Regions from separate parts of the Variovorax atrisoli genome, predicted to be linked through region 1. Evidence: predicted binding sites of a transcription regulator. Region 1 holds the regulator's gene; each other region holds the start of a gene.
The links. Region 1 encodes sigma-54, which starts transcription at its own class of promoters, with help from an activator protein. Its sites were predicted from a motif close to TGGCANGNAANCTGCTTT; they were not measured.
Positions count from the first base shown of each region.

Region 2: a site for sigma-54 is predicted at 5,694-5,711, ahead of FHY06_RS19485 (pilin). Genes of this name have one in related genera too.
Region 3: a site for sigma-54 is predicted at 4,059-4,076, ahead of FHY06_RS16715 (ammonium transporter). Genes of this name have one in related genera too.

Region 1 covers NZ_JACIBG010000004.1:116,448-126,579, reverse strand. Annotated here, with positions in the region: gene FHY06_RS15800 (SPOR domain-containing protein) at 1-5, shown strand, start outside; gene FHY06_RS15795 (thiol:disulfide interchange protein DsbA/DsbL) at 161-808, shown strand; gene lptA (lipopolysaccharide transport periplasmic protein LptA) at 1,008-1,724, shown strand; gene lptB (LPS export ABC transporter ATP-binding protein) at 1,721-2,515, shown strand; gene rpoN (RNA polymerase factor sigma-54) at 2,670-4,271, shown strand; gene FHY06_RS15775 (phospholipase D family protein) at 4,395-5,969, shown strand; gene FHY06_RS15770 (LysE family translocator) at 5,980-6,627, opposite strand; partial or broken gene FHY06_RS15765 (YceI family protein) at 6,677-7,324, opposite strand; gene FHY06_RS15760 (YceI family protein) at 7,404-8,021, opposite strand; gene FHY06_RS15755 (cytochrome b) at 8,018-8,614, opposite strand; gene FHY06_RS15750 (ATP-binding response regulator) at 8,699-10,132, opposite strand, start outside.
Region 2 covers NZ_JACIBG010000005.1:351,134-361,265, forward strand. Annotated here, with positions in the region: gene sucD (succinate--CoA ligase subunit alpha) at 1-48, shown strand, start outside; gene FHY06_RS19460 (TerC family protein) at 169-855, shown strand; gene FHY06_RS19465 (Stp1/IreP family PP2C-type Ser/Thr phosphatase) at 884-1,684, shown strand; gene FHY06_RS19470 (FHA domain-containing protein) at 1,763-2,416, shown strand; gene FHY06_RS19475 (CHASE2 domain-containing protein) at 2,468-4,726, shown strand; gene FHY06_RS19480 (3',5'-cyclic-nucleotide phosphodiesterase) at 4,756-5,559, shown strand; gene FHY06_RS19485 (pilin) at 5,771-6,334, shown strand; gene FHY06_RS19490 (pilin) at 6,397-6,948, shown strand; gene FHY06_RS19495 (hypothetical protein) at 6,935-7,270, opposite strand; partial or broken gene FHY06_RS19500 (transposase) at 7,503-7,781, opposite strand; gene FHY06_RS19505 (hypothetical protein) at 7,759-8,028, opposite strand; gene FHY06_RS19510 (pilus assembly protein) at 8,284-10,132, opposite strand, start outside.
Region 3 covers NZ_JACIBG010000004.1:327,779-337,910, reverse strand. Annotated here, with positions in the region: gene FHY06_RS16730 (pyridoxal phosphate-dependent aminotransferase) at 1-510, shown strand, start outside; gene FHY06_RS16725 (thiamine pyrophosphate-binding protein) at 668-2,341, shown strand; gene FHY06_RS16720 (hypothetical protein) at 2,454-2,759, opposite strand; gene FHY06_RS16715 (ammonium transporter) at 2,783-4,021, opposite strand; gene FHY06_RS16710 (sulfite exporter TauE/SafE family protein) at 4,395-5,153, shown strand; gene chrA (chromate efflux transporter) at 5,174-6,544, shown strand; gene FHY06_RS16700 (tripartite tricarboxylate transporter permease) at 6,744-8,255, opposite strand; gene FHY06_RS16695 (tripartite tricarboxylate transporter TctB family protein) at 8,273-8,761, opposite strand; gene FHY06_RS16690 (RNA-binding regulator) at 8,967-9,413, opposite strand; gene FHY06_RS16685 (DUF3820 family protein) at 9,605-9,841, opposite strand; gene FHY06_RS16680 (translation initiation factor Sui1) at 9,849-10,132, opposite strand, start outside.

The sequences.
Region 1 (10,132 bases):
GCTGAGCGGCGTCATCTGCCCGGCAACCGACACGAATAGCCCCCAAACTTCGCCGCGCGGCGTTTGCCGCCACCATCCACAGCCTCGGGCGCGCCGGATGCGGGGGAACTCCCCGCCGCGCGCCGGCTCAGTCTGCCGTAATAACTGGAGAGCTCTTTCAATGAAACGTCGTGACTTTTCGCTGGCCGCAACCTCGCTCGGGCTGCTGTCCCTGGGCGTCAACCCGGCCCACGCCCAGGCGCGTGTGCCCAAGGCCGGCTCCGAGTACCTGGTGCTCGACAAGCGCGTGCCGGTCGACGCGCCCGCCGGCAAGGTCGAGGTGGTCGAGTTCTTCTCGTACAACTGCCCGCACTGCAACGACTTCGAGCCGTCGCTGGAGGCCTGGCTCAAGACGATCCCGAAGGAAGTCTCCTTCCGCCGCATTCCCGTTCCCTTCGTGGGCAACGACGTCGAGGCCAAGCAGCGCCTGTACTACACGCTCGAAGCCATGGGCAAGGTCGACGAGTATCAGCCGAAGGTGTTCAACGCGATCCACGCGCAGCGCCAGAACGTGAACGGCGACGCCAACATCATCGCCTGGGCCACCGCCAACGGCCTGGACGCCGCCAAGTTCAAGGAAACCTTCACCTCCTTCGGCGTGGCCAGCAAGGCCAAGCGCGCCTCGCAGCTGACCGACGCCTACAAGGTGGCGGGCGTGCCGGCGATGGCCGTGGCCGGCCGCTGGTATGTCGACGGCGAGACCGCCGGCAACATGACCAAGGTGCTTCAGGTCGTGAACTATCTCATCGGCGAGGCCAAGAAGGGCTGACCCCCAGGCTTCGCGCACTTCGTGTCGCGCGCCTTCCCCCTTGCAGGGGGCAACACCGGCGGCCCGGTGAAGCCGGTTCCGCGGTGTTCGGGCATGAAGCCGGGAAGAAAGTCAAGCCCGCCTAGGCGGGCTTTTTCATCTGTGCGGGCGGGGCAGGAGCACGCAGCCGCATACAATGCCGAGCAAGTTTCGTGCCTCTATGACATTGCACTCTCACCCCACCACCTCCTTCCTGCGTCGCATCGGCCGGCTGGCCGCCGGCGCCCTGTTGCTGGCAGGCCTCGCGTCGGGCGCCGTGGCCGAGACCGCCGACCGCTCCAAGCCGATGAACATCGAGTCGGACGCGATGCGCTACGACGACCTGAAGCAGACCAGCGTGTTCACCGGCAACGTGCTGGTGACGAAGGGCACGATCATCATCCGTGGCGCGCGGCTGGATGTGCGCCAGGACGCCGAGGGCTACCAGTACGGCGTGGTCACTGCGGCGCCCGGCAAGCGGGCCTACTACAAGCAGAAGCGCAATGCGCCCGACGAGTGGATCGAGGGCGAGTCGGAAGTCATCGAGTACGACAGCCGCGCCGACAACGTCAAGTTCATCCGCAACGCCGTCATGCGCCGCCTGCTGGGCGCCACGCCCAACGACGAGAGCCAGGGCGCGCTGATCGTCTACGACCAGAGCAACGACACCTACACCGTCAACGGCTCGACCGTGCCGCCGAACACCGCCGTCAACGCCTCGGCCCCTGGCGGCCGCGTCCGGACCATCCTCACTCCCAAGGCCGCCACCGCGCCGGCCCCGGGCGCTCCGGCTCCGGCCGGCGGTGCCAAGGCCCCTGCGCCGGCGCCCACCCCGGCTCCCGGCGCCGGCCTGCGCCCGAGCACCACGCTCAGTGACCAGGGAGACACGCGCAAGTGATCGAATCCGCAGGAACCCAGGACGCCAGCGGCACACCGGGCAGCCGCCTGGTCGCGCGCGGCCTGAAGAAGAGCTACGGCAGCCGCACCGTCGTGAAGGACGTCTCGCTCGACGTGCAGAAGGGCGAAGTCGTCGGGCTGCTCGGGCCGAATGGCGCGGGCAAGACCACCTCGTTCTACATGATCGTGGGGCTGGTGCGCGCCGACGCCGGCGACATCTCCATCGACGGCGAGCCGATCGCGCACATGCCGATCCACCGCCGCGCCCGCATGGGGCTGAGCTACCTGCCGCAGGAAGCCTCGATCTTCCGCAAGCTCACGGTCGAGGAGAACGTGCGCGCCGTGCTCGAGCTCCAGAGCGAGCCCGACGCGAAAGGCAGGCTGGTTCCCCTGTCGAAGGAGCACATCGAGGAGCGCCTGACCGACCTGCTGGTCGACCTGCGCGTCGACCACCTGCGCGATTCGCCCGCGATGGCGCTGTCGGGCGGCGAGCGCCGCCGAGTCGAGATCGCGCGCGCCCTGGCCACGCAGCCGCGCTTCATTCTTCTGGACGAGCCCTTCGCCGGCATCGACCCGATCGCGGTGATCGAGATCCAGCGCATCATCAGCTTCCTGAAGGAGCGCGGCATCGGCGTGCTCATCACCGACCACAACGTGCGCGAGACGCTGGGCATCTGCGACCACGCTTTCATCATCAGCGACGGGCACGTGCTGGCACAAGGCACGCCTTCGGAGATCGTCGACAACGCCGAGGTACGCAGGGTGTACCTGGGCGAGCACTTCCGGATGTGATCATGTTGCGAGGGTCAACGGCAAGCGTGGTCGCCATGCGCGTGGAGCCCCTTCGCGAGGGCTGGTGTGCACGGCCGCCCGAAGCGGCCGGCCCGCTCCCGGCAGGGAACTGGCGTGGCGCGCGGCGTGCTGCCTCGGGGGGAGCCGTCTTCTCATGAAGCAGGGGTTGTCCCTTCGCGTTTCGCAGCACCTGGCGCTCACGCCGCAGCTGCAGCAGTCGATCAGGCTGCTCCAACTCTCCACGCTCGAGCTGAGCCAGGAAGTGGAGCAGATGCTCGACGAGAACCCGTTCCTGGAGCGCACCGCCGAGGAGGCCGTGCGCGAGGAATTCGGGCTCGACACCGCCGACGCGCCGGTCCCTCGCGATGACGGCGGCGATGGCGCCGACGGCGAGGGCGACTTCGCCCCCTCGGCCGCGAGCAGCAGCAGCGCGACTTCTTCCACGGAAGGCACGGCAGTCGCCGACGCCGACGGCCCCGCCGCCGAGATCGCCGAGCGCGAGCCCGACTGGGAAGGCGATGGCACCGTCGACATGGCGCCTGACGACAGCGAATGGGGCAGCGACGCGCCCGCGCGCCAGAACAACGCCGGCGACGACGAGCGCGCCGATGCCACCGAGCTCGCGCGCAGCCAGGAGTCGCTGCAGTCCTTCCTGCACCGCCAGGCACTGAGCCTGCGGCTCAACGAGAGCGACAGCGCCGCGCTGCGCTTCCTCATCGAATCGCTCAACGAGGATGGCTACCTCGAAGACTCGCTGCCCGCGCTGGCCTCGGGCCTGGCGGGCGACGACAACGACGAATTCGACGACCTCGTGCACCACTTCCAGGTGGCGCTGGGCCTGCTGCAGAGCCTGGAGCCCGCCGGCGTCGGCGCGCGCGACCTCGGCGAATGCCTGAGCATCCAGCTGCGCGCCATGGCGAGCGACGACGAGACCGAGGAAGAGGAACTGGTCCGCAAGACGGCGCTGGCCATCTGCAAGCAGCCCATGGAGCTGCTCGCGCGCCGCGACTTCAAGCGCCTGGCCACGCTCACCCGCAGCAGCGAGGAGCTGGTGCGCTCGGCGCTGCAGGTCATCGCGCGGCTGGAGCCCAAGCCGGGCCGGCGCTTCGTCGACGTGGAGCGCAACGTCATCGTGCCCGACGTGATCGTCACCAAGACCGGCCGCGGCACCAACGTGAAGTTCCGCGTGATGCTCAACCCCGACGTGATGCCGCGCCTGCGGGTGCACGACATCTATGCCGGCGCGCTGAAGTCGCACAAGGGCGAGGGCAGCCAGGCGCTGTCGCAGCGGCTGCAGGAGGCGCGCTGGTTCATCAAGAACATCCAGCAGCGCTTCGACACCATCCTGCGCGTGAGCAACGCCATCGTCGAGCGGCAGAAGAGCTACTTCGTGCACGGCGAGCTCGCCATGCGCCCGCTGGTGCTGCGCGAGATCGCCGACGAGCTGGGCCTGCACGAATCGACCATCTCGCGCGTGACCACCGCCAAGTACATGGCCACGCCCTTCGGCACGGTCGAGCTCAAGTACTTCTTCGGCTCGGCGCTGGGCACCGAGACCGGCGGCAACGCGTCGAGCACCGCGGTGCGCGCGCTCATCAAGCAGTTCGTCGGTTCCGAAAGCGTGAAGAAGCCGCTGTCGGACAGCCAGATCTCCGAGATGCTGAAGGAGCAGGGCATCGAGTGCGCGCGCCGCACCGTCGCCAAGTACCGCGAGGCGCTGCGCATCGCGCCCGCCAACCTGCGCAAAGCCTTGTAACTGGCACACCCCCAGGCTATGCGCACTTCGTGTCGCTTCGCCAACCCCCTTGCAGGGGGCAACACCTGCGGACCGGCGGAGCCGGTTCCGCGGTGTTCCTGGAATGGGCTCGCGTGGCGTTGGATGGTGGCTGCGGTGTTCGCCCTGCTCGTGCTGCTTGTCACGGGCTGCGCCACGCTGCCCGACGAGGCCCCGCGCCCGCCCACCAAGACCATCGCCGTCTCGGCCGACACGGCGCTCGGCAGGATCGCGCTGGCCTCCCAGCCCGACCCCGACCTGAGCGGCTTCCGCCTGATGCCCGGCGGCGACTTCGCCTTCGACACCCGCATCCAGCTCGCGCGCCGCGCGCAGCGCACGCTGGACGTGCAGTACTACCAGATCGAGAACGACGAGACCGGCCGCTACCTGCTGCGCACCCTGCGCGACGCCGCCCAGCGCGGGGTGCGCGTGCGGCTCTTGATGGACGACCTCTATACCTCCGGCGAGGACGAACTGCTGCTGGGCCTGGCCGCCACGCCCAACGTGGAGCTGCGCCTGTTCAACCCCTTCCCGGCAGGCCGCGGCAGCCTGCTGAAGCGCTTCACCGCCTCGCTCTTCGACTTCAGCCGCGTCAACCGCCGCATGCACAACAAGCTGTTCATCGCCGATGGCGCGATGGCGGTGGCGGGCGGGCGCAACATCGGCAACCAGTACTTCAGGCGCACCTCGGGCGAGAACTTCATCGACCTCGACACCTTCGTCACCGGCGCGCTGGTCCCGCGCCTTGGAAGCCTGTTCGACCAGTACTGGAACAGCGTCTACGTGCGGCCTATCCAGTCGGTGGTGGGCAGCAGCCTCTCGCGCGAGGAGCTTCAGCAGCGCTTCGAGCTCGCCACCGGCCCCGAGACCACGCCCCCGCCGCCCAAGCCCGCCCCCAACGACCTGCTGGGCTACAGCCCGATGGCCGAGGACCTGGACGCCGGCAAGCTCGGCCTGATCTGGACCACCGCCGAAGCCTATGCCGATTCGCCCGAGCGCGTGATCGGCAAGACCGCCTCGTATGGCGGCGTGCCGCTGCTGGACGTCGACAGCGTGCGCTACAACGTGGTCGAGCAGATGCGGCGCGCGCGTTCGGAAGTGACGATCGTCTCGCCCTACCTGATCCCCGGCGCCTCGGGGCTGGAGGTGATGCGCGAGATCCGAGGGCGCAACGTGAAGATCAGCGTGGTCACCAACTCGCTCGCCGCCACCGACGAGCCGCTGGTGCACACCGCCTACCGCCGCTACCGGCCCGACATGCTCAAGCTGGGCGCCGACCTCTATGAACTGAGCACCAACCGCACCCGCAGCAGCGTGAGGCTGGGCCTCTTCGGCACCTCGGTGGGCAGGCTGCATGCCAAGTCGGCGGTGATCGACCGGCGCATTCTGTTCGTCGGCTCGATGAACTTCGACCCGCGCTCGGAAACGCACAACACCGAGATCGGCCTTTTCATCCGCAGCCCCGAGATGGCCCAGCAGGCGCTGAAGCTCATCGACGTGCTCAAGCAGCAGGGCGCCTATAGGCTGCGCTTCGCCGAGGGCAGCAACGAGTCGCGCATCGAATGGGTCAGCGACGATGCGGGCAAGCTCACGGTGCTGACCGAGGAGCCCGATTCCCGCTTCTGGGACCGGACCATGCTCGAGATACTGGCCCCGCTGACGCCGGAGAGCCTCCTGTAGCCGCGCAGCCTCAGGTGCCGCGCACGGCCGACCACACGAGCCGCAGGCCCAGCAGTCCCATCACGCCGCCTGCCGCCCGGTCGATCCAGACCTTGTAGCGCAGGTAGGCCGAACGCGGCGCCGCCGACGAGAGCGCCAGCGCCACGATCGAATACCAGCCCGCCTCGATGCAGAAGATGACCGCCGGCACGGCGAGTGCCAGCACCAGCGGCACCTCGCGCGGCAGGAAGGCCGCGAAGATGCTCGCGTAGACCACGGCGGTCTTCGGGTTGCTCACCTGCGTGGCCAGGCCCAGCAGGAAGGTGCGCCTGCCGCGTCCCTGCAGGCGCTGCGCCGGATCGCCGGCCTCCTGCGCCACGGCCAGCGGCTGCCGCGCGCCGCGCCAGATGCGCACGCCCAGGTACACGAGGTACGCCCCGCCGAGTCCCTTGATCGCCAGGTAGAGCGCCGGCACCGCGAGGAACGCCGCCTGCAGCCCCGCCAGCGCCGCGATCGCGAACACCAGCCCGCCCGCGCCCATGCCGAGCGCGGCGGCGAGGCCGTCGGCGCGCGAGGTCACCGCGGTGCGCGCCACCATCACGAAGCTGGGGCCCGGGCTCATCGCGCCCACGGTCATGGCGCCGGCGATGCCGAGCAGGGCGAGGGTGGTGTCGATCATGGCCGTGTCTCCTTCTTTTCGTTCTGCTTCTTCGTACGGCGCGAGGCCGTCACTGCACGTTGACCGCCTCGACCTGCACCAGCAGCTTCACCTTGTTCTCGAAGCCGAAGTTCAGGCCTCAGGTGATGCCCCAGTCGCTGCGCTCCACGGTGGTCTCGAAGTCGCCGCCGCACACCTGGCGGTTGATCAGCGGGCTCAGGTAGCAGTTGAAGCGCACGGCCTTCAGCGTCACCGGGCGGGTCTGGCCCATCAGCGTGAGCCTGCCGGGCACGTCGACCACCTTGTCGCCGGAGAAGTCGATGCGGTCGGCCACGAAGCGGCCGGTCGGAAACTCGGCCACGTTGAAGAAGTCCTTGCTCTGCACGTGTCGGTTGAGCAGGTCGACGCCGGTGTTGATGGAGCTGATGTCCATGGTGATGTCGACCTTGCCGCTGGTGCCGGTGCCGTCGATCTGCACCGAGCCGTCCTTGGTGCTGAAGCGGCCGCGGTTGGTGGTGGTGCCGTAGTGGCCCATCTCGTACATGACGAAGGTGTGGGTCGGGTCGATCACGTAGTTGGCGTTCCTGGCCGGACCGCCCGCGGGCTTGGCGGCGGCGGCTGGCGCGAATTCCGATGGCAGCTGCACTTGTTGTTGTGCGTTGGCGATGCCGGTGAATGCGGCGGCCGACAGGGCCGTGGCGAGGAGGAGCTTTTTCATGGCGTTGTCTGCCTGAGTCATGAAAGAGAGGAAAGAAGAAATCCGGAATGTCCGCGCGAGGAAGGATGGGGCTGCGGCTTCACAGCGGCCCGAGCCCCGAGAGGGTGAACCTGAAGCGCACCTGCACCTCGTTGCCGACCACCGAGGTGTCGGTCCATTCGCCTTCGCCCACCTTGTAGTCGAGCCGCTGGATCGTAAGGCTTCCGGTGGCCACCGAGTAGTTGCTCCCCGGTGCAGGCGCGATGCTGACCGGCACCGTCACCTGCCTGGCAACGCCCTTGATGGTGAGCTTGCCCGCCATCTCGAACCTGCCTTCGCCCAGCGCCTTGATGGCGCTCGACTGGAAGCTCGCCTGCGGAAAGTGCGCGGCGTCGAACCAGGGCTGCTTGGGCAGCTCGGCGTCGCTCATCGGCACGCCGAAACCGGCGCTGGCGGTGTCGATCTGCAGCGCGACGCTGCCGCCATCGGGCTTCTTCGGGTCGAAGGCCACCTGCGCGTCGAATTTCCTGAAGCTGCCTTCCACGGGCACGCCCATCTGCCTGGTGACGAACACGATCTGGCTCTTGTCGGCGACCAGCTTCGCGGCGGGGGGCGCGGCCGGGCCGGCGCCGGCCGGCAATGCCGCCACAAGCGCCAGCAGCGGGGGAAGAAGCCGCGAAAGACCGCGGCAAAGAAGGCGGGAAGGAAGTGAGTTCATGATCCGGCAGATTCCTGTCGTGGCCCCGGCCACATCCGTTTGAGCAGACCGTCGCGGTCGATCCAGTGGTGCTTGAGCGCCGCCGCCACGTGTAGCAGCGTGATGCCCGCGAGCGCGAAGGCGCAGTTGCGATGCAGCGGCTGCAGCACCGCCTCGGCAAGATCGTGATCGACGGCCATGAAGTCGGGCAGCGCCAGCACCCCGAACCACGAGACCGGCATGCCCATGGCCGAGCTGTAGGCCCATCCGGACAGCGGCACGGCGAAGAACAGCAGGTACATCAGCGTGTGGCTGATCCGAGAGCCGGCCTTCTGCAGGCCCGGCATGTCCGCCGGCAGCGCGGGCGGCCGGTGCCCGAGCCGCCACAGCAGCCGCAGCGCCGACAGCGCGAGGATGGTCACGCCCGCCCACTTGTGCCAGTTGTAGACCTTCAGCCGCAGCGGCGAGAACGGCAGCCCCGTCATGTAGAGCCCCACGCCGAAGGAGCCGACGATCAATACAGCCAGCAGCCAGTGCAGCGCGATCGCGAACGGGTCGTAGCGCAGGCGGGGCGTACCGGCGGCAGGAGAGGGGGAGGGCATGTCGGTGGACATCGGGGGCAGGGCGGCGGCCTGTGCGCGGAGCATATCCCGAAGCACGGAGCACGCGTTGTGCCAGATCGCACCGCTGCGGCGGCCTCAGCCGTGCGCCCGTTGCTGTTGCGGTAGCTGCTGTTGCTGCTGTGCGCGCAGCAGCATGCGCTGCAGTTCCTGCGGCTGCACCGGCTTACGCAGCGCATGCCAGCCGCGTTCGGCCGCCAGCCGCTGCGTCGCCTCGTTGATGTCGGCCGAGATCAGCGCGATCGTGAGCGAGGGCTTCTGCCGCTGCAGCCTCTCGGCCAGCGCGATGCCGTCGAGCGTGCCCGGCAGGCGGATGTCGCACAGGGCAGCGTCGAGCGCTTGCAGGTCGGCCAGCGCCAGCGCTTCGGCCGCGCTGGCGTAGACGCGCGGCTCGACCTCCCACTGCCGCAGCAGCGCGGTGAGGCTGTCGGCCACCACCGCGTTGTCTTCCACCACCAGCACGGCGAGGCCGGGGCGCAGCGGGCTGGCCGCATTGGCATCGGCCCTGTCGTTGTCTGGCACGGTCGGCGACGGGGCCGCCACCGCTCCCTCGGGCGCGGCCGGCAGCTCGAAGCCGAACACCGAGCCCCGCCCGGGCGCCGAGCGCAGCGTCACCTCGATGCCCAGGTGGGCCGCCAGCCGCCGAACGATCGCCAGCCCCAGGCCGTGGCCGCGCTGCAGGTTGCGTTCGACGTTGCCGATCTGCTCGAAGTCGTCGAACACGCGCTGCTGGGCCTCGGCCGCAATGCCGATGCCGCTGTCGCGCACCTCCACGCGCCAGGCGCGGCCGGTGTCGCGGCTGCGTTCCCGCACCGCCAGCAGCACGCGCCCTCGTGGCGTGAACTTGACCGCGTTGTCGACCAGGTTGGCGAGCACGCGGCGCAGCGAGACGGCGTCGCTCCAGGCGAGGGCATCCGGCGGGCAGCGCACCAGCACCCGGCCCTCGCCCGCCTGCCGCGCCAGTTCGTGCAGCAGCGGCGCCAGCGCCACGCTGGATGGGCGCAGCGGATCGACCGCGGCCTCGATCCTGCCGATTTCCAGCAGCTGGTTGGTCAGCCCCTCCAGCGCCTGCTGGGCGCGGGCCAGGGAGCCCACCGTGCGCTGCACCGCCTCGATGCCGGCGCCGCTGTCCAGCTGCTGGCGCAGCACCTCGGCCTGCAGGCCGATGGCCATCACCGGCTGGCGCAGGTCGTGGTTGGCGGCCGAGAAGAAGCGCAGCCGCTCGGCCTGCGCCTGCTCGGAGGCGCGCAGGCCGGCCAGGGCCTGCTCGCGCAGGCGGTGCTCGTTGAGCCGCAGGCCGATGTTCTCCTCGAGCTGGCGCGAGCGCTCGGCCACCAGCTTCCACATCATCGCGGTCAGGCCGATGCCGATGACGGCCACCGCAGCCATCACCGGCGCCCCCAGCCAGAGGCCGACGACGATGATCGGCGCCAGCAGGAGCGTGATGGCCAGCTGCGTGGCCGGCGTGTAGAACGACACCGAGAAGGCAGACGACAGCGTCATGCCCATGAC
Region 2 (10,132 bases), on a different contig from region 1:
ACGCGCAACTTCTCGGAACTGGCCAAGCTGCTCAAGGCCAAGCTGTAAAGAGACGGCTCCGCGACACCGGCCGCAGAGCCGGGTCATGAGAGGACCACGCAGAAACAAGAAAGCGCCCGCACTGGCTTGCGGGCGCTTTTTTCAATAAAACACAGTGGGATCAGAGACATGGAATTTCTTCAAAGCACCGATTTCTGGATAGGTCTGCTCAAGATCATCTGGATCAACATCATCCTGTCGGGCGACAACGCGGTGGTGATCGCCATGGCGGCGCGCTCTCTGCCGCCCGCGCAGCAGCAAAAGGCCGTGCTCTTCGGCTCGGGCGCGGCCGTGGTGCTGCGGATCGTGCTCACGGTGGTGGCGGCCAAGCTGCTCGCCCTGCCTTACCTGCAGATCATCGGCGGCATGCTGCTGCTGTGGATCGGCCTGCAGCTGCTGAGCGAGGACGACGACGGCGAGGGCGAGTCCAAGGAATACGGCAGCATGATGGCGGCCGTGCGCACCATCCTGCTGGCCGACCTGGTGATGAGCCTGGACAACGTGATCGCCGTGGCGGCCGCGGCACAGGGCAGCATGGTGCTGCTGATTCTTGGCCTGGCGATCAGTATTCCCTTGGTGATTTTCGGCAGCACGCTCATGATCAAGCTCATGGAACGTTTCCCGATCATCGTCATGCTGGGCGCCGCCCTGATCGGCTGGGTCGGCGGCGAGACCATCGCCCAGGACGCCATCCTGCGCGACACGCTGGCGGCCAACCCCTGGTTGCACTACGCGGCTGCGGCTGCCGGTGCGGTGTTCGTCGTGGCCGTCGGCCGCCTCATGCAGCGACGTGCGCACGCCGCTGCGCAACACTGAGTCCAAGAGAAAGCGGCGCTGACAGACCATGGCGAGTGTCGGCGTCTCCCTTTTTTCCACCCGCCCTTCGCTGACCTGGGAGTTCGCCTCCCTGACCGACGTCGGGCGGATGCGCGCCCACAACGAAGACGCGGTGCACGTCGATCCCGCCCTGGGCCTGGCCCTGCTGGCCGACGGCATGGGCGGCTACAAGGGCGGCGAGGTGGCCAGCGCCATGGCCGTCTCGCTGCTGCACGCCAGCTTCGGCCGCTGGTTCGCCCACGCGGGAATGCAGGCGCCGGCCCGCGTGGTCAGGCGGGCCCTGCAGGCGGCCACCGACGAGGCCAACAGCGCGATCCTGCACGAAGGCACCACCAACCCCGAACTGCAAGGCATGGGGACGACCCTGGTCCTGGCGGCGTTCCGGCCGCAAAGAGTAGTGGTCGGTCACATCGGCGATTCGCGCTGCTACCGCCTGCGCAACGGCAAGCTGGAACTGCTCACCCGCGACCATTCCCTTCGCCAGCAGCAGCTGGACGCCGGCGCCATCACGGCCGAGGAGGCGCTGAATTCCCCCACCCGCAACCTCGTGACGCGCGCCGTCGGGGTCGAGGCCCAAGTCTTGCTGGAAATGCATGAGCACAGCGCAAGACCGGGCGATCTCTATATGCTTTGCTCCGACGGGCTCAGCGAGATGGTTTCCGATGAGCAGCTTTTCACGCTTCTAGAACACGATGTCGGGCTTCAGAAAAAAGCATCACTTTTGGTTGCAATTGCCAATGACAATGGCGGACGGGACAACATCTCCGTCGTCCTGGCCAGGGCGAGGGTCGCGGAAACGCCGCGCTAGGGCCGCTGGCAGGTTCCGCGGGCAGCCAGGCAGTCTGCCCGCCATCGTCATTCATGCTTTGGATTCGGGGAGTCGGCAATGCCGAAGATGATCATTTCGGTCGATGGCGTTGTCATCGGGCAGGTGGCGCTCGCCAAGGAGCGCACGACGCTGGGACGCCGTGCCTACAACGACATCGTGATCGACAATCTGGCGGTCAGCGGCGAGCACGCCGTGCTGCACATGACTGGCGGCGAAGTTGAAATTGAAGATCTCAACAGCACCAACGGCACCTACGTCAACGCGCTCGCCGTCCAGCGGCAGGCGCTCAAGGACAACGATGTCATCGAGGTCGGAGGCTGCCGCATCCACTTCCGCGCCCGCAGCAACCTCGACACCGGCGCCGGCTCCATCCGCACGGCCTCGGGCGAGTACCCGTCGGGCGCCATGCCACTGTCTTCGGCGCCCACGGAGTCCGGCGCGCTGGTCGAACTCGGCATTCCGGTGCTGCGCGTGCTCTCCGGCGTCAACGAAGGACAGGACGTCGCGCTGCAGAAGGTCGTCACCACGGTCGGCAAGCCCGGCGTCGCGGTGGCCGTGGTCACGCGGCGGCGCCAGGGCTACGTGGCCGCCGGCGTCGAAGGCAACGTCACGCTCAATGGACTGCAGCTGGGGTCGGAGGCCGTCGCGCTGCAGGAGCGCGACGTGCTCGAGCTGGGCAATGCCACGCGCATGCAGTTCGTGCGCATCTGAGCCGCTCCCGTCTCTAGCTCTCCAGGGGCCGGCCTTCACGGACCGCATGCCGTGAGAGAAGAACTGCGGCGGCACTGGCCGCGCATCGTCATCACGCTGCTGCCGGTGCTGCTCGCGCTGGCGCACGCCACGGGCGCCTGGCGGCTGACCGCGCTGGAGCGCCTCGACCAGCTGATCTACGACATCCGTCTGCGCGCCACCATGCCGGGCACGCCCGACGCGCGGGTGGTGATCGTCGATGTCGACGACGCCAGCCTCGCGCGCCAGGGCCAGTGGCCGTGGCCGCGCGACAGGATCGCGGCCCTGGCCACCGAGCTGTTCGACCGCCAGCAGGCGGCCGTGCTGGGCTTCGACGTGATGTTCCTGGAGCCCGACCGCAGCTCGGGCCTCGACAGGCTGCGGCAGCTCGCGAGCGGCCCCCTGGCCAGGACGCCGGGCCTGGCCGCCGAGATCGAGCGGCTCGCGCCCTCGCTCGACCATGACGCCACGCTGGCCGCCGCGCTGAGCGGCCGGCGGGTGGCGCTGGGCTACTACTTCACGCGCACCGAGCCGCCGAGCGCGAAGGGACAGCTGCCCGCGGCGCCCCTGCTTCCGGCCGGTGCCTTCCCCCAGGGCGCTGCCTACGCCACGGGCTGGAACGGCTTCGGCGCCAGCCTGCCGGAGCTTGCGAAGGCGGCACCCGTCGCGGGCTTCCTGAACACCCTGGTCGACATCAACGGCGACGGCGTCATCCGCAGCGTGCCGCTCATCGCCCGCTACGACGGCGACAAGGCACAGCCGGGCTACTACGAATCGCTGGGGCTTGCGGTGTACCGGCTCGCGAACGGATCGCCGCCGGTGCAACCCACCTTCGCGCCGGGCGGCGGAAGCACGCCCCAGCTCGAATCGCTGAGGGTGGGGCGGCTGCGCATCCCGGTCGACTCCACCGGCAGCATGCAGGTGCCGTTCCGCGGCCAGGGCGGTGCGGACGGCGGATCGTTCCGCTACGTGCCCGCCGCCGACGTGCTCGAAGGACGCCTCGCCCCCGGCGAGCTGAAGGACAAGATCGTGCTCGTGGGAGCCACTGCCCCGGGGCTGCAGGACCTGCGCGCCACGCCCGCCGAGGCCGCGTTCCCGGGCGTGGAGGTGCACGCGAACATCGTCTCGGCACTGCTCGAGCGGCGCCTGCTCAGCGTGCCCGACTACGCCCCTGGCTACGAGGTGCTGCTCGTCGTGCTGACGGGGCTCCTGCTCGCCTTCGGGATGTCGCTGCTGTCCGCACCGCGCGCCATGCTGCTGGCCGTCGGCGCGATGGCGGCGCTGATCGGGATGAACGTATGGCTCTACACGGGCTACAGCCTCGTGCTGCCGCTCGGCTCGGCGCTGGCGATGGCGGCCCTGGCGTTCGCGTTCAACATGAGCTGGGGCTACTTCTTCGAGTCGCGCGCCCGGCGCGGCCTCGTGCGGCTCTTCGGCACCTACGTGCCGCCCCAGCTGGTCGACGAGATGATGGCGCAGCCCGACCGCTACAGCATGCGCGCCGAGAGCAAGCCCATGACCGTGATGTTCTGCGACATGCGCGACTTCACGCGCCTGTCGGAGCAGATGGCGCCGGCCGAGCTGCAGGGCTTTCTCAACACCGTCTTCAGCCGGCTCACCGACGTCATCAGCGCCCACCGCGGCACCGTCGACAAGTACATGGGCGACTGCGTCATGGCCTTCTGGGGCGCGCCCGTCGACACGCCAGACCACGCAACGCTCGCCGTGCGCGCCGCGCTCGACATGGCCGATGCCGTGCACGACATCAACCGCATCCACCGCGCGAGCGGCCGGCCCGAGATCAGCGTGGGCATCGGCATCAACAGCGGCGTGATGAGCGTGGGCGACATGGGCTCGGCGGCGCGCCGCAGCTACACGGTGGTCGGCGATGCGGTCAACCTCGCGTCGCGCCTCGAGGGCCTGAGCGGGCACTACGGCGTCGAAGTGGTCGCCAGCGGCGCGACGCGCGAACTCGCGCCGGGCTTCGTCTGGCAGGAGCTCGACAGCGTGCGGGTCAAGGGAAAAGCACAAGCCGTTTCCGTTTTTACGCCCCTCGCCGCGGGCACCCCCGAGGCGCTGCAGCAGGCGCAGCAGATGCTGGAACGATGGAGCGAAGTCCTCGCCGCATATCGCCGGCAGGACTGGGCCATGGGCCGAAACTTGCTGGCGCCCCTGCTCGCCGCGGATGCGAAAAAAGTCCTTTACCAGCTCTACGCCCAGCGTTTAGCCTCGATGGCGTTGCGACCGCAAGACCCGAACTGGGACGGCGCAACCCGGTTCGAGACCAAATGACGACAGACGCATCAAAGGGGTCTTTCACAATGCAGGTTCGTGTGCTGGGTTGCTCGGGCGCCATCGCCAAAGACTGCCGCACCACCTCGTTCCTGGTCGACACGGACCTGCTCGTCGATGCGGGCACGGGCGTCGGAGACCTCACGCTCGACGAGATGGTCGGCATCGACGACGTCGTGCTCACGCACAGCCACCTCGACCACATCGCCGCACTCCCCCTGATGGTCGACGCCGTCGGCGGCCGTCGCTCGCAGCCGCTGCGCGTGCATGCGCTCAGGGACACCATCGACGCGCTGCGCGTTCACGTCTTCAACAACGTCATCTGGCCCGACTTCGAGAGCATTCCCAGCCCCCAGGCGCCGTTCGTGAGCTTCCATGACATCGCCGTGGGCCAGCAGCTGCCGCTGGGCAGCCGCGAGCCCAAGGTGGTCGAGGTGCTGCCCGCAGTCCATACCGTGCCGGCGTGCGGTTTCGCCGTGCGGCCGGCCGAGCGAAGCGCCCACTGGGTGTTCAGCGGCGACACCGAGCGCAACGCGCCTTTCTGGGAACGCGTGAACGAACTCGACGTGGCGATGCTGGTCATCGAAACCGCATTCAGCAGCCGCGAGCAGGCGCTGGCGGAGCGCAGCCTGCACCTGTCGCCCCCACTCCTGGCTGGCGAGCTGGCCCGCATCGCCCCGGGCAAGCAGTACCCGATCTACATCACCCACACCAAGCCCGCCGAAACCGACGAGATCATGAGTCAGATCGAAGCCCTGGTGGTCGAGCAGGCGGCAGGCATGGCGCAACGGGACATTCGCTGGCTGAAGGTGGATGGCGTCCTGACTTTCTGACCATCGGTCAGTGACGCGTTGGCATGACAAATTTGTCACCACGTGTAGCATCTTGAGGCAAGTTGTGTCACACGGTGTAACTCCAATGTGGTCAGAGGTGACACGTCCGGTACGGGAAGGGCGCCCCAAGCGGGTGGCACAGATGCTGCGGAAGGTACCTCGCTCCGGGCAGGTTCCCGGGCGTAACAACCAACCTACCTGGAGTTAGTGAATGAACCGTCGTTCCATCGCACGCAACGTGCAAAAGGGTTTCACCCTTATCGAATTGATGATCGTTGTGGCGATCGTTGGTATCTTGGCAGCAGTTGCACTGCCTGCTTATCAGGATTACACCGTTCGCGCAAGGATCACTGAAGGCTTGAATTTGGCTGAAAGCGCCAAGCAAGCGGTCGCGACTGATGGAGCTACTTCCGCAAACGATCTTGCTACCACCGTAGCTACTTGGAATGCGCAAAACGGTGGAACGAATGGCTCGGGTATTAATAGCAAATACGTCTCGTCTGTTCAAATGGCTGCTTCGGGTGAAATCACCGTTACCTTCATTCCAGCGGCTGTTGGCCTGAAAACCGGCGAAACTACGCTTGTCCTCGCCCCTTATGTTCGCGCTGCAGGCGGTACTGCCTCGACGCTCGCTGCAGCACAAGCTGCTGGAACAAGTGGCGTTGTTGACTGGGGCTGCGCCTCTGTTACTCAAACGACGGCGACTAATGCTGGCATGACGGGTATCACCGCCGGCACGCTGCTCGCCAAGTACGCTCCTTCTGCCTGCCGTTAATTCATTCTGAAGCTATCTAGGGGCCGCCTTCATGCGGCCCTTTTCATTCGGGGTAAGCCTAAATGAGAGCAGTCGTTTTACGAGCAAGCCGAACTCTCGTTGCTGGGTTTACTTTGATTGAATTGATGATCAGTGTCGCTGTCATCGGTATCTTGGCTGCTGTGGCCTTGCCTCTATATCGCGACTACATAGTTCGAGCTCGAGTTATTGAGGGTTTTGCCCTAGTCGAGGGAGCGAAGCTCGCATTAACCACAGATGTGGGAACGCCAGCACAGCTGTCGTTGACGGTTGCTGAATGGAACGCTCGGAACAATGGCGCCGGCAGCACATCCAAATTCGTCTCCAGCATTCTGATGTCAGCTTCAGGCGAAATCGCCGTGACATACAACGCATCTGCCGTGGGCCTTGATCCAAGCGCAAACACGCTACGGCTAAATCCATTTGTACGTTCTGACGGAAGTGCAAGTCAGTTCGCGGCTGCAATGGCTGCTGGCAAAGTCGGGCCGATAGATTGGGCTTGTGCTTCGAATCAACAAGGGTTTGCAGCTGATCGCGGTCTCTCGGCGACTCCGGGGACTTTGAATGCGATATATGCCCCGCCTATTTGCCGATAAAATACGTAATGATCCAGTGCGTCATTGCCTCGAGATAAATCTCTTCTTCTTGGGAAGGCTGGTGCCGATCTCGCCTTAAGATTTGATTTGAAGCTGCTTTAATCAAGTTTTGCATTCTCTGTCGCAAATCGGCGCGGCAACAACTGGAATAGAGCTCCATTCGACGCTGTGCGAACAGCAGGTTCGAATTGATGCCGACCGCCAGCGCACCGGCTACCACTGATCTCGCGGCCACCAAGCTGCGCGCGGCAAGCTCGCGCTTGAACATTGAGCTATGCTCGCGCCGATGGCACTTACTCCAAGTGTTCTTGGGGATGTGCATTAGCAGTTCTTCATGACACGATCATCATCCGCACGGAACAACCAATCCTGCTCCAACGCGATCGTTAAAAGCAAAGGGTATTGAGGAAACGCTTACTGTCGGTGCTCTCCTTGGTCCGCATCTTCAGCGCTGACTCTCTTTCCTGATCGGTTGTAGGCCGAGGCCGACATCAATGCATTGCGCTGACTGCATCCAAAAAGCCGCATCAAATCGGACGCCGGCGCGCGGCGTTGCGAAGGCTTCGGGCTTTTTTGTAACGGCTGCCTGTAGGTAGCACCGCCCTGTCCGAGCTCAGATTGGCCACGATCTGCTTGAGCTTGCGGTTTTCTTCCTCGAGTTGACGCAGACGGCGAAGCTCAGACGGCCCCACGCCCACGTATTTCTTGCGCCACACGTAGAAGGTTGCATCGTTGATGCCCATCTTGCGACCGACCTCTTCAACGCTCGTGCCCAGCTCGGCCTGATTCAACGCAAAGGCGATCTGATCCTCAGTGAACTTGCTCTTCTTCACGACATGCTCCTGGCCCAAATAGGGCCTTCATCATGCCGGTCGTTCTGTTACCGAACGGTACGGAAACCTGGGACAGGGTCAGGCTCACACTGCGTACTTCTTGCGACACAAATAGAAGGTTGCTTCGCTGATATCCATCTTGCGACATACCTTTCTTTGACGTTGGTGCCAGCTCGGCCTGCTTCAGCGCAAAGGCATTCTGGACTTCATCAAACTTGCTTTTCTTCGCGAAATGCTCCTGACTCAAACGGGCCCTTGTCGTGCCAGTCGTTCTGTTCCCGAATGATTCGAAATCCTGGGCAGGGTCAGTAGCGGGAAGTTTCTATTTCCGAGCGGTACTGATTCGAGTGAAGGGTCAGACGGGGTTGCGTGTAGAAGCCGGCGCACTGCAGCCAGCCTTTTCCTCTAGTACCACCTCTTGGGCAGCACGCTTTAGTTCATCTCGACTCTTTGTGTCCGTGAAAGCTTTCAACTTCTTCCTAGTCCCGAGTTCCAGATACGGTCAATTAGTAATGACCTCCCTCCACATGATCCGGGTAGGCGTCGTCGAAGACGGCACCGCCACGTCATAGACCTTCGTCTTCCCATCCGACGTGCGCACCAGAATCTTTATCGCTCCATTCGGCAGTCCTTCAGGCTGCACTCGGCTCGCCAGCACATTGCCGATGTAGCGACTGCTCAGATTTGGGATGGACCCACCATTGGCATAGTTCAGGAAATAGAGGTTTGAGCTCCCGCCTGGCGAGCATGGGTCGCTCGAGGGGATGTTGGTGGTGAAAGCAAGAACACCCTGGAACAGAACGGGGCTGGTGTAGGCCCGCTCGCCAACCGGTTTCGTCGCGAAATCCAGCACCCAGCCCTTCTTGGCCGTGAGATCCAGCGGGTTGCTGGTTACATTGATGTTCGTGCCCGACATCGTGGCCGTTTGTTGCACGAGTTGCGTGCGCAGCGATGTGATGGTGGGGTTCGAGGATTGATCGTCCAGCAAGCCGTAGAACGATTGCGCCTGTGATGCATTGGCGTTGGCACCGGTGGTGCCGGGAATATCTGAGGTGCCAAGGTATTGGCCTGTGCCGACAAAGACCATGCGCTTGTTCTTCACCACACCCAGCTCAGGCGTACCCGTGACCGGTTGAGGATTGCCGCTGCTGTCGACCAACGTGGCCAGCCGCTTCACATTCCAATTGGCAGTCGATGCGTCCGACAGATCGAAGCGCCACACATTGCCGAGCAGGTCGCCGCCGTACACGTAGTCTGCGGTGTCGTCCACGCCGGGGTTCACGAGGAAAGCGCTGATCTTTGCCAGCCCGCTCGGAGCAGAACTCGTGCCGACACCCGTGCTCAAGTCCTTGATCAGGCTGCCTGTGGCGGTATCGAGCACGAAGAGATGGCCCGCGCCGTCGCCACCGGTATCGGAACCGTTGTTGTAGCCCGAGGTGACCAGCGTCACCCAGCCGGCCGCCTTGGTCTTCACATTGAGCGGCGACCCATAGGTGTAGCCAATGTTCTTTGCGACAGCGGCCGCGGTGCTGGCATTCGGAAATTCCCACATTACCTTGCTCGCCACGGTGGCATCGGAGGTTGCAGAGGGATCGGTCACGTTCAGGGCGTAATAGCCTCGGCCTCCCTTGGCCAAACCTCCCGTCAGAACCGTGGCCCAGTTGGCTGCAGGCGGTTTCGGCTGGTTGGCCACTGTATTGCTGAGGTCCACATCGGTTGCGATAGGCGTGCCGTCAACGTAGAACCGATGTTGGAACAGAGACTGCTGCGTCAGACCCACCAAGGCGCTGGTCGATGTGTTGGTGGCGGAAAGATTGGTGTCGAAGAGGCGGCCGGGCACATAAGCCCACAGTTCGTTGCCCGTACTGGCGTCGAAGGCGTGAAGCATGCCGTCATTGGCGCCTTGATACACAATCCTTGCCCGATTGGCAGCGGCCCCTCCTTTGAATGCGGCGTATCCCGAGTCGGTGTAGCTGGAACGCGGCGCCGGTACATAGATCGGCTCGGCATTCACGATGTCGCCCAGCACATGTGTGCGTGTCCGATAAGGCTGCGCGCTGTTGCTGCCATTCCCTTCACCCGTACGGTCGCCACGCAGATACGCGATCACGGCCGTACTGTCGCTCGGGCCGGGAGGGCTGCTCGGCGAATTCAGCCGGGACAGTTGGGTCGTCGAAAGGCCGGTCTTCGTAAAAGGCACGCCGCTACTGCCATTGAAACTAGCGATGTAGCGTGAGCTGGTTGCTTGTTTGTCCAGCAACGCCTGGGCCGACCACAGTGGCGTGTCCTGCAGCAGGCCGGTAGTCAGATCAATCGAGAAGGCCTGGAGATCTCCATACCAGGAGCCTGAG
Region 3 (10,132 bases), 210 kb from region 1:
CTGACGGTGAACGGCGTGTCCAAGGCCTATGCGATGACCGGCTGGCGCGTGGGCTACGGCGCCGGTCCGCGAGCGCTGATCGCGGCGATGGCCGTGGTGCAGAGCCAGACCACGTCATGCCCCTCGTCGGTCAGCCAGGCAGCCGCCATCGAGGCGCTGACCGGTCCGCAGGACATCGTGGCCGAGCGCTGCGCCGACTTCCAGGCGCGGCGCGACTTCGTGGTCGCCGCGCTGAATCGCGCGCCGGGCCTGCGCTGCCGCGTGCCCGAGGGCGCGTTCTACACATTCGCGAGCTGCGCCGGCGTGCTCGGCCGGCACACCCGCGGCGGCATGCTGCTGCGCAGCGACAGCGACTTCTGCCGCTACCTGCTGCAGGACTTCGAGGTCGCGGTGGTGCCGGGCAGCGTGTTCGGGCTGGCGCCGTATTTCCGCATCTCGTACGCGACCTCGATGGCGCAGCTGCGGGAGGCCTGCGAGCGCATCCAGGCTGCCTGCGAGGCGCTGGAATGACTCCGCTTTTCTCCCTCCCCTTCCGGGGGCGGGTTGGGGTGGGGGCAGGCGGCGCATCCGTTGCCGCCGGTCCGTCCGGCGCCGCTTGCCCCCATCCCCGCCTTCCCCCAGAGGAGGAAGGAGCAATACCGAACACCTTCAGACCATTGGATACAGCATGACTTCAACACCCCGCACCGGCGGCCAGATCCTGGTCGACCAGCTCGTCACCCACGGCGTCGAGCAGCTCTTCTGCGTGCCCGGCGAAAGCTTTCTCGCCGTGCTCGACGCGCTGCACGACGCGTCCATCGAAGTGACCGTGTGCCGCCAGGAAGGCGGCGCGACGATGATGGCCGAGGCGCAGGGCAAGCTCACCGGCAGGCCGGGCGTGTGCTTCGTCACGCGCGGGCCGGGCGCCACCAATGCGTCGGCCGGGGTGCACATCGCGCACCAGGATTCGACGCCGCTGCTGCTCTTCGTCGGCCAGGTCGCGCGCGACGCGCTGGGCCGCGAGGCCTTCCAGGAGCTGGACTACGGCGCGGTGTTCGGCACCATGGCCAAGTGGGTGGTGCAGATCGACGACCCTGCGCGCGTGCCCGAGCTGGTGTCGCGCGCCTTCCATGTCGCCACCTCGGGGCGGCCCGGCCCGGTGGTGATCGCGCTGCCGGAAGACATGCTGACCGAGGCCGCAACGGTGGCCAACGCGCAGCCGTACGCCGTCACCGAGACCCATCCCGGCGCGGCGCAGCTCGCCGAGCTGCAGCAGCGGCTGTCGCAGGCGCAGCGGCCGGTGGTCGTCCTGGGCGGCAGCCGCTGGTCGGAGAAGGCGTCGCGCCAGTTCGCGGATTTCGCGGCGGCGTTCTCGCTGCCCGTGTACTGCTCGTTCCGCCGGCAGATGCTGATGTCGGCCGATCACCCCTGCTATGCGGGCGACCTCGGCCTGGGCGTCAACCCCAGGATGCTGGAGCGCATCCGCAATGCCGACCTGATCCTGCTGGTCGGCGGGCGTCTGTCGGAAGTGCCCTCGCAGGGCTACGAGCTGCTGTCCATCCCGCAGCCGAAGCAGGCGCTGGTGCACGTGCATGCCGATGCCGACGAACTGGGCAGGCTGTATCGCCCGGCGCTGGGCATCCACGCCACGCCGCAGGCCTTCGCCGAGGCCGTTTCCACGCTGCGCCCCGCACAGGTGCCGGCCTGGCAGGCGGAGACGAAGGCCGCACGCGAAGACTTCCTGCGCTGGAGTGACCCGTCGCCGGTCCGCATTCCGGGCCCGCTGCAGATGGGCGAGGTCATGAAGCACCTGCGCGAGGTGCTTCCGGCCGACACCATCTTCTGCAACGGCGCGGGCAACTTCGCCACCTGGGTGCACCGCTTCTGGCCGTTCCGCGCGTATGCCAGCCAGCTCGCGCCTACCAGCGGCTCGATGGGCTACGGCCTGCCGGCCGGCGTCGGCGCCAAGCGGCTGTGGCCGCAGCGCGAGGTGGTGGTGTTCGCCGGCGACGGCGACTTCATGATGCACGGCCAGGAATTCGCGACCGCCGTGCAGTACGGCCTGCCGATCATCGTGGTGCTGCTGGACAACGGCATGTACGGCACCATCCGCATGCACCAGGAAAGGCACTACCCGGGCCGCATCAGTGCCACGCAGCTGAAGAACCCCGACTTCCGCGGCTACGCCGAGGTGTTCGGCGGCCACGGTGAGCATGTGGCCAGCACCGAAGAATTCGGCCCTGCGCTGGCCCGCGCACGTGCCAGCGGCAAGCCGTCGATCCTGCACTGCCTGCTGGACCCGGAGGCCATCACGCCGGGCAGCACGCTGCAGTCGATCCGCAAGGCCGCCCTGGAGAGCTGAGCACTCCTCCAGGCTCTGCGCACTTCGTGTCGTTTCGCCAACCCCCTCGCCGGGGGCGACACCTGCGGCCCGGCAAAGCCGGTTCCGCGGTGTCCCGCGAACTGGCTGCGTATCAGCGCAGGCCGCCGACGTACCGGGGTGGGGGTGTGGGCGGCTGGCCGTCGGGCTGGCGTGCCGCCAGGCGCGCGGCGCGCGCCAGCGGCTCCATCGCCTGCTCCAGCCGGGTGGCGAGCAGGTAGAGCTCCTCGTCCTTGGTGTCGGCCGCGTGCGCGCGGGTCATGCGCACGATCTCGGCGGCGTACTCGGCATTGGTCGCCATCCATTCGGTGTCGGTCACGCGGCCGTGCTTTCGCCGCAGCGCCACGTGAAGGCGGGCGGCGAGGGCGATGCGTTCGCTTTCGGACATGGATGGCGACATGGCTTGTTTCCTCCGTCGGTGGGTCAACTGCTCCCGAGATGTTCCCTGTGCTGTGCAAGATCGAGGCCCAGCAGCTCGCTGTCGGCATCGACGCGCAGGCCGACGATGACGTGCACCAGGAACAGCACCACGGCCGTGCCCGTCGCACTGAAGATGGCCACGCTGCCGACCGCGATCGCCTGCGTGAGCACGTCGCCGGTGGCGCCGGAGACGCGCGGGTCGGCGAACACGCCGGTCAGCAGCGCCCCCACGATACCGCCGATGCCGTGCACGCCGAACACGTCGAGCGAGTCGTCCGCCCCCAGCAGGTGCTTCAGGCCGGTGGCGCCCCAATAGCAGGCCAGCCCCGCAATGGCGCCGATGGCCAGCGCGGCCGGCGGCGTGACGAAGCCGGCCGCGGGCGTGATGGCCACCAGCCCGGCCACGAGGCCCGAGCACAGGCCCAGCAGCGAGGGGCTGCGCCGCACGATCCATTCGCCGAGCATCCAGCTCATGGCGCCGGCAGCCGCCGCGATGTGCGTGACCAGCATCGCCAGCCCCGCGCGCCCGTCGGCCGCCACCGCCGAGCCGGCATTGAAGCCGAACCAGCCCACCCACAGCAGGCCCGCGCCGGTCATGGTGAAGGCCAGGTTGTAGGGCTCGAAGGCCTCGCGGCCGTAGCCCTTGCGCGAGCCGAGGGCGTAGGCGCACACCAGCCCCGCGATGCCGGCGTTGACGTGCACCACCGAGCCGCCCGCGAAGTCGAGCGCGCCCATCTGCGCGAGCCAGCCGCCCGGCTCCCACACCCAGTGGGCGATGGGCGCATACACCAGCACGCTCCACAGCAGCGCGAACCACAGGATCGCCGAGAAGCGCATGCGCTCGACGAAGGCGCCGAGCACCAGGGCCGTGGTGATGATCGCGAAGGTCAGCTGGAACATCGCGTAGACCGACTCGGGCACGTTGGGCGCCACGTGACTCACAGCCAGCTGGCCGGCCTCCTTCAGGTAGTCGAAGCCCGAGAACCAGAGGCGGCCGGCGCCCCCGAGCCAGGGCCAGCCCTCGGTGAAGGCGAGCGAATAGCCCACCGCGAACCACGTCAGCGAGACGGCGGCGGCGATCGCCACCACCGCCGCCATGGTGGCCAGCACGTTCTTGCGGCGCACCATGCCGGCATAGAAGAGGGCGATGCCGGGCAGCGTCATCAGCAGCACCAGCGCGGTCGAGGTCATCATCCATGCGGTGTCTGCCGCGTTGATCGAGGCTTGTGGTGCCAGGGCCATGGTCGCTTTCTTCTTCAAGTGGTGGACTCAGGCGCCCCGTGCACAAGTCGTGCCACTTTGTTAACTATCAGAAACACTTTGGTTTGCAGATCGGGCTTTATTGGTAAGGCAAAGCGGGTAATTCCCTATGCACTGAGGCGGTGCGTGCCCCTAAAGTCTGCGCACTCGCGAACGGGCCCTGCTCGTGTGCCGAGGGTCCGAGGAGACAAACCCCCCAAGCAACAATAAAAATTCTTCAAAGGCTCCGTACGAGATGCCTGTCCAACCTTGAAGGCGCCGCTGGTCGGCGCCTTTTTTATTTGCGCGGAGGCTTGGGGCATCGGCCTTCGCAGCTACTTTTTCGATAGCACCGGAGTGAGACAATCCAGGCCCTATGGAAATGCTGGTGGTCACGGGCGCCTCTGCGCTCGCGGGTTTTGTCGATTCGATCGTGGGTGGAGGCGGCCTGATCCTGGTGCCTGCGCTGTTCGCCGTCTTCCCGGGTGCACCGCCGGCGACCCTTCTGGGCACCAACAAGAGTGCTTCCATCTGGGGCACGGCCGCCGCCGCGGCCCAGTTCAGCCAGCGGGTGCAGATGCGCTGGGGCGCGCTGTGGCCAGCCGCGCTGCTCGGTTTCACCGGCTCGATGCTGGGCGCCTGGGGCGTCACCATGTTCCCCGGAGACTTCCTGCGCAAGGCGCTGCCGCTCATCCTGCTGGGCGTGCTGCTCTACACGCTGGCGCGCAAGGACATGGGCCGCATGCACGCGCCACGCTTCACCGGCCGGGCCGAGACGCTGGCGGCCTGCACCATCGGGCTCACGATCGGGCTTTACGACGGCTTCTTCGGCCCGGGCGCGGGCAGCTTCCTGGTGTTCCTCTTCGTGCGCTGGATGGGCTACGACTTCCTCAACGCCTCGGCCTCGGCCAAGATCATCAACACCCTGACCAATGCCGCCGCGCTGATCCTGCTGGCGGCCAAGGGCCACGTCTGGTGGCACTACGGGCTGGTGATGGCGGTGGCCAACGTGGCCGGCAGCGTGCTGGGCACGCGCGTTGCGCTCCGGCATGGCGCTGGCTTCGTGCGGGTGGTGTTCATCGTCGTGGTGAGCGCGCTGATTCTGAAGACCGCCTACGACGTATTCCTGAAATAGCGCAACGAGAAAGTCGCCCGATGCCCTCTGCCCAAGATCCCGTCGAGCGGCCCGCTCCCGTCAGCTTCTGGCAGGCCTTCGCCTACTGGCTCAAGCTGGGCTTCATCAGCTTCGGCGGGCCGGCCGGGCAGATCGCGCTGATGCACCAGGAACTGGTGGAGCGCCGGCGCTGGATCTCGGAGAAGCGCTTTCTCCACGCCCTCAACTACTGCATGCTGCTGCCCGGCCCCGAGGCCCAGCAGCTGGCCACCTACATCGGCTGGCTCATGCACCGCACCTGGGGCGGCGTCGCGGCGGGGGTGCTGTTCGTGCTGCCCTCGCTCTTCATCCTGATCGCGCTCTCCTGGATCTACATGGCCTACGGGCAGGTGCCGGCGGTGGCGGGGCTGCTGTACGGCGTGAAGCCGGCGGTCACGGCCATCGTGCTGTTCGCGGCCTGGCGCATCGGCTCGCGGGTGCTGAAGAACGCCTGGCTCTGGGCGATCGCTGCGGCGGCGTTCGTGGCGATCTTCGCGCTGCAGCTGCCGTTTCCGCTGATCGTGCTTGCGGCGGCGGCCATCGGCTACTTCGGCAGCCGGGTGGCGCCGCAGCGCTTCGCGCCGGGCGGCGGCGGGCATGGTGCGGCAGGGGCGGCGGCCATCGGCCCGGCGCTCATCGACGACGACACGCCCACACCCGCGCACGCGCGCTTCGACTGGGGCCGCTTCTGGCGCGTGCTGGGCATGTTCCTCGTGCTGTGGCTGGGCGCCATGGGCGCGCTCGTCGCCCTGTACGGCTGGCAGGGCACGCTCACGCAGATGGGCTGGTTCTTCACCAAGGCAGCGCTCATGACCTTCGGCGGCGCCTACGCGGTGCTGCCCTACGTGTTCCAGGGCGCGGTCGACCACTACGGCTGGCTGGGCGCCACTCAGATGATCGACGGCCTCGCGCTCGGCGAGACCACGCCGGGGCCGCTGATCATGGTGGTGTCCTTCGTGGGCTTCGTCGGCGGCTGGAACCAGGCGCTCTCCGGCGGCGACCCGCTCTTCGCGGCAGGGTCCGTGGCGGCGACGGTGGTGTGCTTCTTCACCTTCCTGCCGTCGTTCCTCTTCATCCTGCTGGGCGGGCCCTTCATCGAGTCGACGCACGGCAACCTGAAGCTCACCGCGCCGCTCACGGCCATCACCGCAGCGGTGGTGGGCGTGATCGTCAACCTGGCGGTGTTCTTCGCCTGGCACGTGCTGTGGCCCAGGGGGGCCGGCGGGGGCTTCGACGCGGCATCGACGGCGATCGGGCTGATCGCCGCCGTGGCGCTGTTCCGCTTCAAGGCCGGTGTGATCCCGGTGGTGCTCGCCTCGGCCCTGCTGGGGCTGGCGTGGCAGCTGTTGCTGCTGCCTTTGCTGCCCCACTGACCTTTCGTGGAACACCGCGGAACCGGCTTTGCCGGGCCGCAGGTGTTGCCCCCGGAAGGGGGTTGGCGCAGCGACACGAAGTGTGCAAAGCCTGGGGGCGAATCTGGTCTCCGCGGAACCGGCTTTGCCGGGCCGCAGGTGTTGCCCCCGGAAGGGGGTTGGCGCAGCGACACGAAGTGCGCGAAGCCTGGGGGCGAACTCAATCTTCCACGAACGCTTCCTCGCGCTTGGCCTTGATCGCCGGCAGCAGCACGATGCCCAGCAGCAGCGCCGCGGCGATCAGGAGCCCCGCCGACAGCGGCCGCGTGACGAACACGCTCCACGCCCCGCGCGACAGCAAGAGCGCCCGGCGCAGGTTCTCTTCCATCATCGGCCCGAGGATGAAGCCCAGCAGCAGCGGTGCAGGCTCGGTGCGCAGCTTGATGAAGAGATAGCCGATGAAGCCGAAGGCCGCCACCATCCACACGTCGAAGGTGTTGTTGTTGGTCGAGTACACGCCGATCGCGCAGAACAGCACGATGGCCGGGAACAGGAACTTGTAGGGCACCGTCAGCAGCTTGATCCACATGCCGATCAGCGGCAGGTTCAGGATGATGAGCATCGCGTTGCCGATCCACATCGAGGCGATCAGGCCCCAGAAGAGCTCCGGGTTGCTGGTCATCACTTGCGGACCCGGCTGGATGTTGTGGATGGTCATCGCGCCCACCATCAGCGCCATCACCGCGTTGGGCGGGATGCCCAGCGTCAGCAGCGGGATGAAGGAGGTCTGCGCGCCCGCGTTGTTGGCCGATTCCGGCGACGCCACGCCGCGGATGTTGCCCTTGCCGAAGGGCACTTCGCCGGGGCGCATGCGGATCTTCTTCTCCAGCGCATACGAGGCGAACGAGGCCAGCAGCGCGCCGCCGCCCGGCAGGATGCCCAGCGCCGAGCCCAGCGCGGTGCCGCGCAGCACGGCGGGGAGCATGCGCTTGAAGTCGTCCTTGGTGGGCCACAGGCCCTTGACCTTGTGCGTGAACACCTCGCGCTCGTCGTCCGGCTGCGAGAGGTTGCCGATGATCTCGCCGTAGCCGAACACGCCCATCGCGATGACGACGAAGCCGATGCCGTCGGTAAGCTCCGGAATGTCGAAGCTGTAGCGCGCCACGCCCGAGTTGACGTCGGTGCCCACGATGCCCATCAGCAGGCCCAGCACGATCATCGCCACCGCCTTCAGCAGCGAACCCGAGGCCAGCACCACCGCGCCGATCAGGCCCAGCACCATCAGCGAGAAGTATTCGGCCGGGCCGAACTTGAAGGCCAGCTCGGTCAGCGGCGGCGCGAAGGCGGCCAGGATCAGCGTGCCCACGCAGCCCGCGAAGAACGATCCCAGGCCGGCGGCGGCAAGCGCCGGGCCCGCGCGGCCCTGCCGGGCCATCTGGTAGCCGTCGATGCAGGTGACCACCGAGGACGATTCGCCCGGCAGGTTCACCAGGATGGCCGTGGTGGAGCCGCCGTACTGGGCGCCGTAGTAGATGCCGGCCAGCATGATCAGCGCCGACACCGGCGGCAGCGCGTAGGTGGCCGGCAGCAGCATCGCGATGGTCGCGACGGGCCCGATGCCCGGCAGCACGCCGATCAGCGTGCCCAGGATGCAGCCGATCAGGCAGTACAGCAGGTTGGTGAAGGTGAACGCGACGCCGAAGCCGGTCGCGAGGTTGTTGAAGAGTTCCATGGCGGCGTGCTCCTCGTTCAACCGGCGATGAAGGTGGGCCACACCTGGATCTGCAGCTTGAGCGCCCAGATGAACGCCACGTAGCTGCCGGCCGCCAGGATGGTCGCGAGGATCAGCACGTCGCGCAGCTTGAAGTGCTCGCCCGCCATGCTCGAGATGATGGTGAGCGCGTAGATCGCGATGATCATGCCCATGGCCGGCAGCCCGATGCTGGGCAGCCCGCCCAGCAGCACGCCGAAGGCCAGGTTCGCGCCGAGCACGAAGGCCAGCGGCTTCCAGGCCCACTTGCCGATCGGGTCGCCGTCGGTGGTCTCGACCACCATCGCCTGGAACATGATGATCGCGCCCAGCACCGCCAGCAGGATTCCCAGCATGAGCGGGAAGTAGCCCGGTCCCATGCGCGCGCCGTCGCCGATGGTGTAGGTGGTGGCGCCGACGGCGAAGGCGCCGCCCACGGCCGTGAACATGACTCCTGAGAAGAAGTCGGCCTGACTCTTGATGCGCATGTCTCGCTCCTCTTTGTTGGGGGAAACGAGGGTCGGGCTGCGCGCCTGACGGTGGGCTGACCGGTGCGGTACGAACAAGTGCGTACCGCGGGGCAAGGGTTCTCCCAGGGGCCCGGCCTTCGGGCAGGCGCGCCCGGAAACGAAAAAAGCTCCCGAAGGAGCTTTTTGGTTCAGGGGCCCGAAGGCCCCGGAAGGGGGGAAGGGCTCAGTAGCCGCCGCGGCCGCCGCCGTAGCCGCCACCGCCGCTGCGGTCGCCGCCGCCGCCGTAGCCGCCGCGATCACCACGGTCGCCGCCGTAACCGCCGCCGCCGCTGCGGCCACCGCCGCCGTAGCCGCCGCCGCCACCACCGTAGCCGCCACCACCGCCACCGCCGCCGTAGCCGCCGGTGCGGGGAGGACGAGCTTCCATCGGACGGGCTTCGTTCACCGTCAGGGCGCGGCCCTGCAGGGGCTGGCCGTTCATGGCTTCGATGGCTGCCAGTGCTTCGGCATCCGTACCCATTTCGACGAAGCCGAAGCCCTTCGAACGGCCGGTGTCACGTTCCATCATGACCTTGGCGCTGACGATCGAGCCGAATTCGCCGAAGGCTTGCTCCAGATCGTTGTCGCGGATCGAGTAGGCGAGGTTGCCCACATAAAGTTTCTTGCCCATCAAGGGACTCCTGATTCAAACCAACAAAAAGACAAAAAGCGATGGAGTCCCAGAATCACAACAAACAAGAACTGCGCTGTGGCGCGAAACTGACCGATCACCGAATTACGTGCACGGGAGCCGCAAGGCCCGCTGACACGTAGCGAGCATTATCCGGCCCGAATTCGAAAAATATGTGGCGAAATTGCCCCTTATCGGGAAACTCCTCGTTCCGGCGGGCGGTTTCGCAACGGTTTCAGCAGTCCGGAAAGCCCGTTGTGGTCTATTTCATGCATCAGGGCGAGCAATCGGCCAATTTCGCCTGAGGGAAAACCCTCGCGTGCAAACCAGGTCAGGTAATTTCCGGGCAAATCGGCAATCAGCGTGCCCTTGTACTTGCCGAAGGGCATTTCGAGCGTCACCAGCCGCTGCAGGTCTTCGGGTTTCATGGGAGCCTCAGCCTCCGGCGCGCTTGACCGTGTGGCCCAGCTTCGCGAGCGCCGCGATCACGGTTTCGCGGTGGTCGCCCTGGATTTCGATCGTGCCGTCCTTCACCGTGCCGCCCGTACCGCAGGCGGTCTTGAGCTGCTTGCCCAGCGCCAGCAGCGCCGCCGCTTCGAGCGCCACGCCCTTGACGAGGGTCACGCCCTTGCCCTTTCGCCCCTTGGTCTCGTGCGACACGCGCACAATGCCGTCCGTGGCCGGCGCGCTGCGCGCCCTCTCGAGTTCCTTGCAGCGGC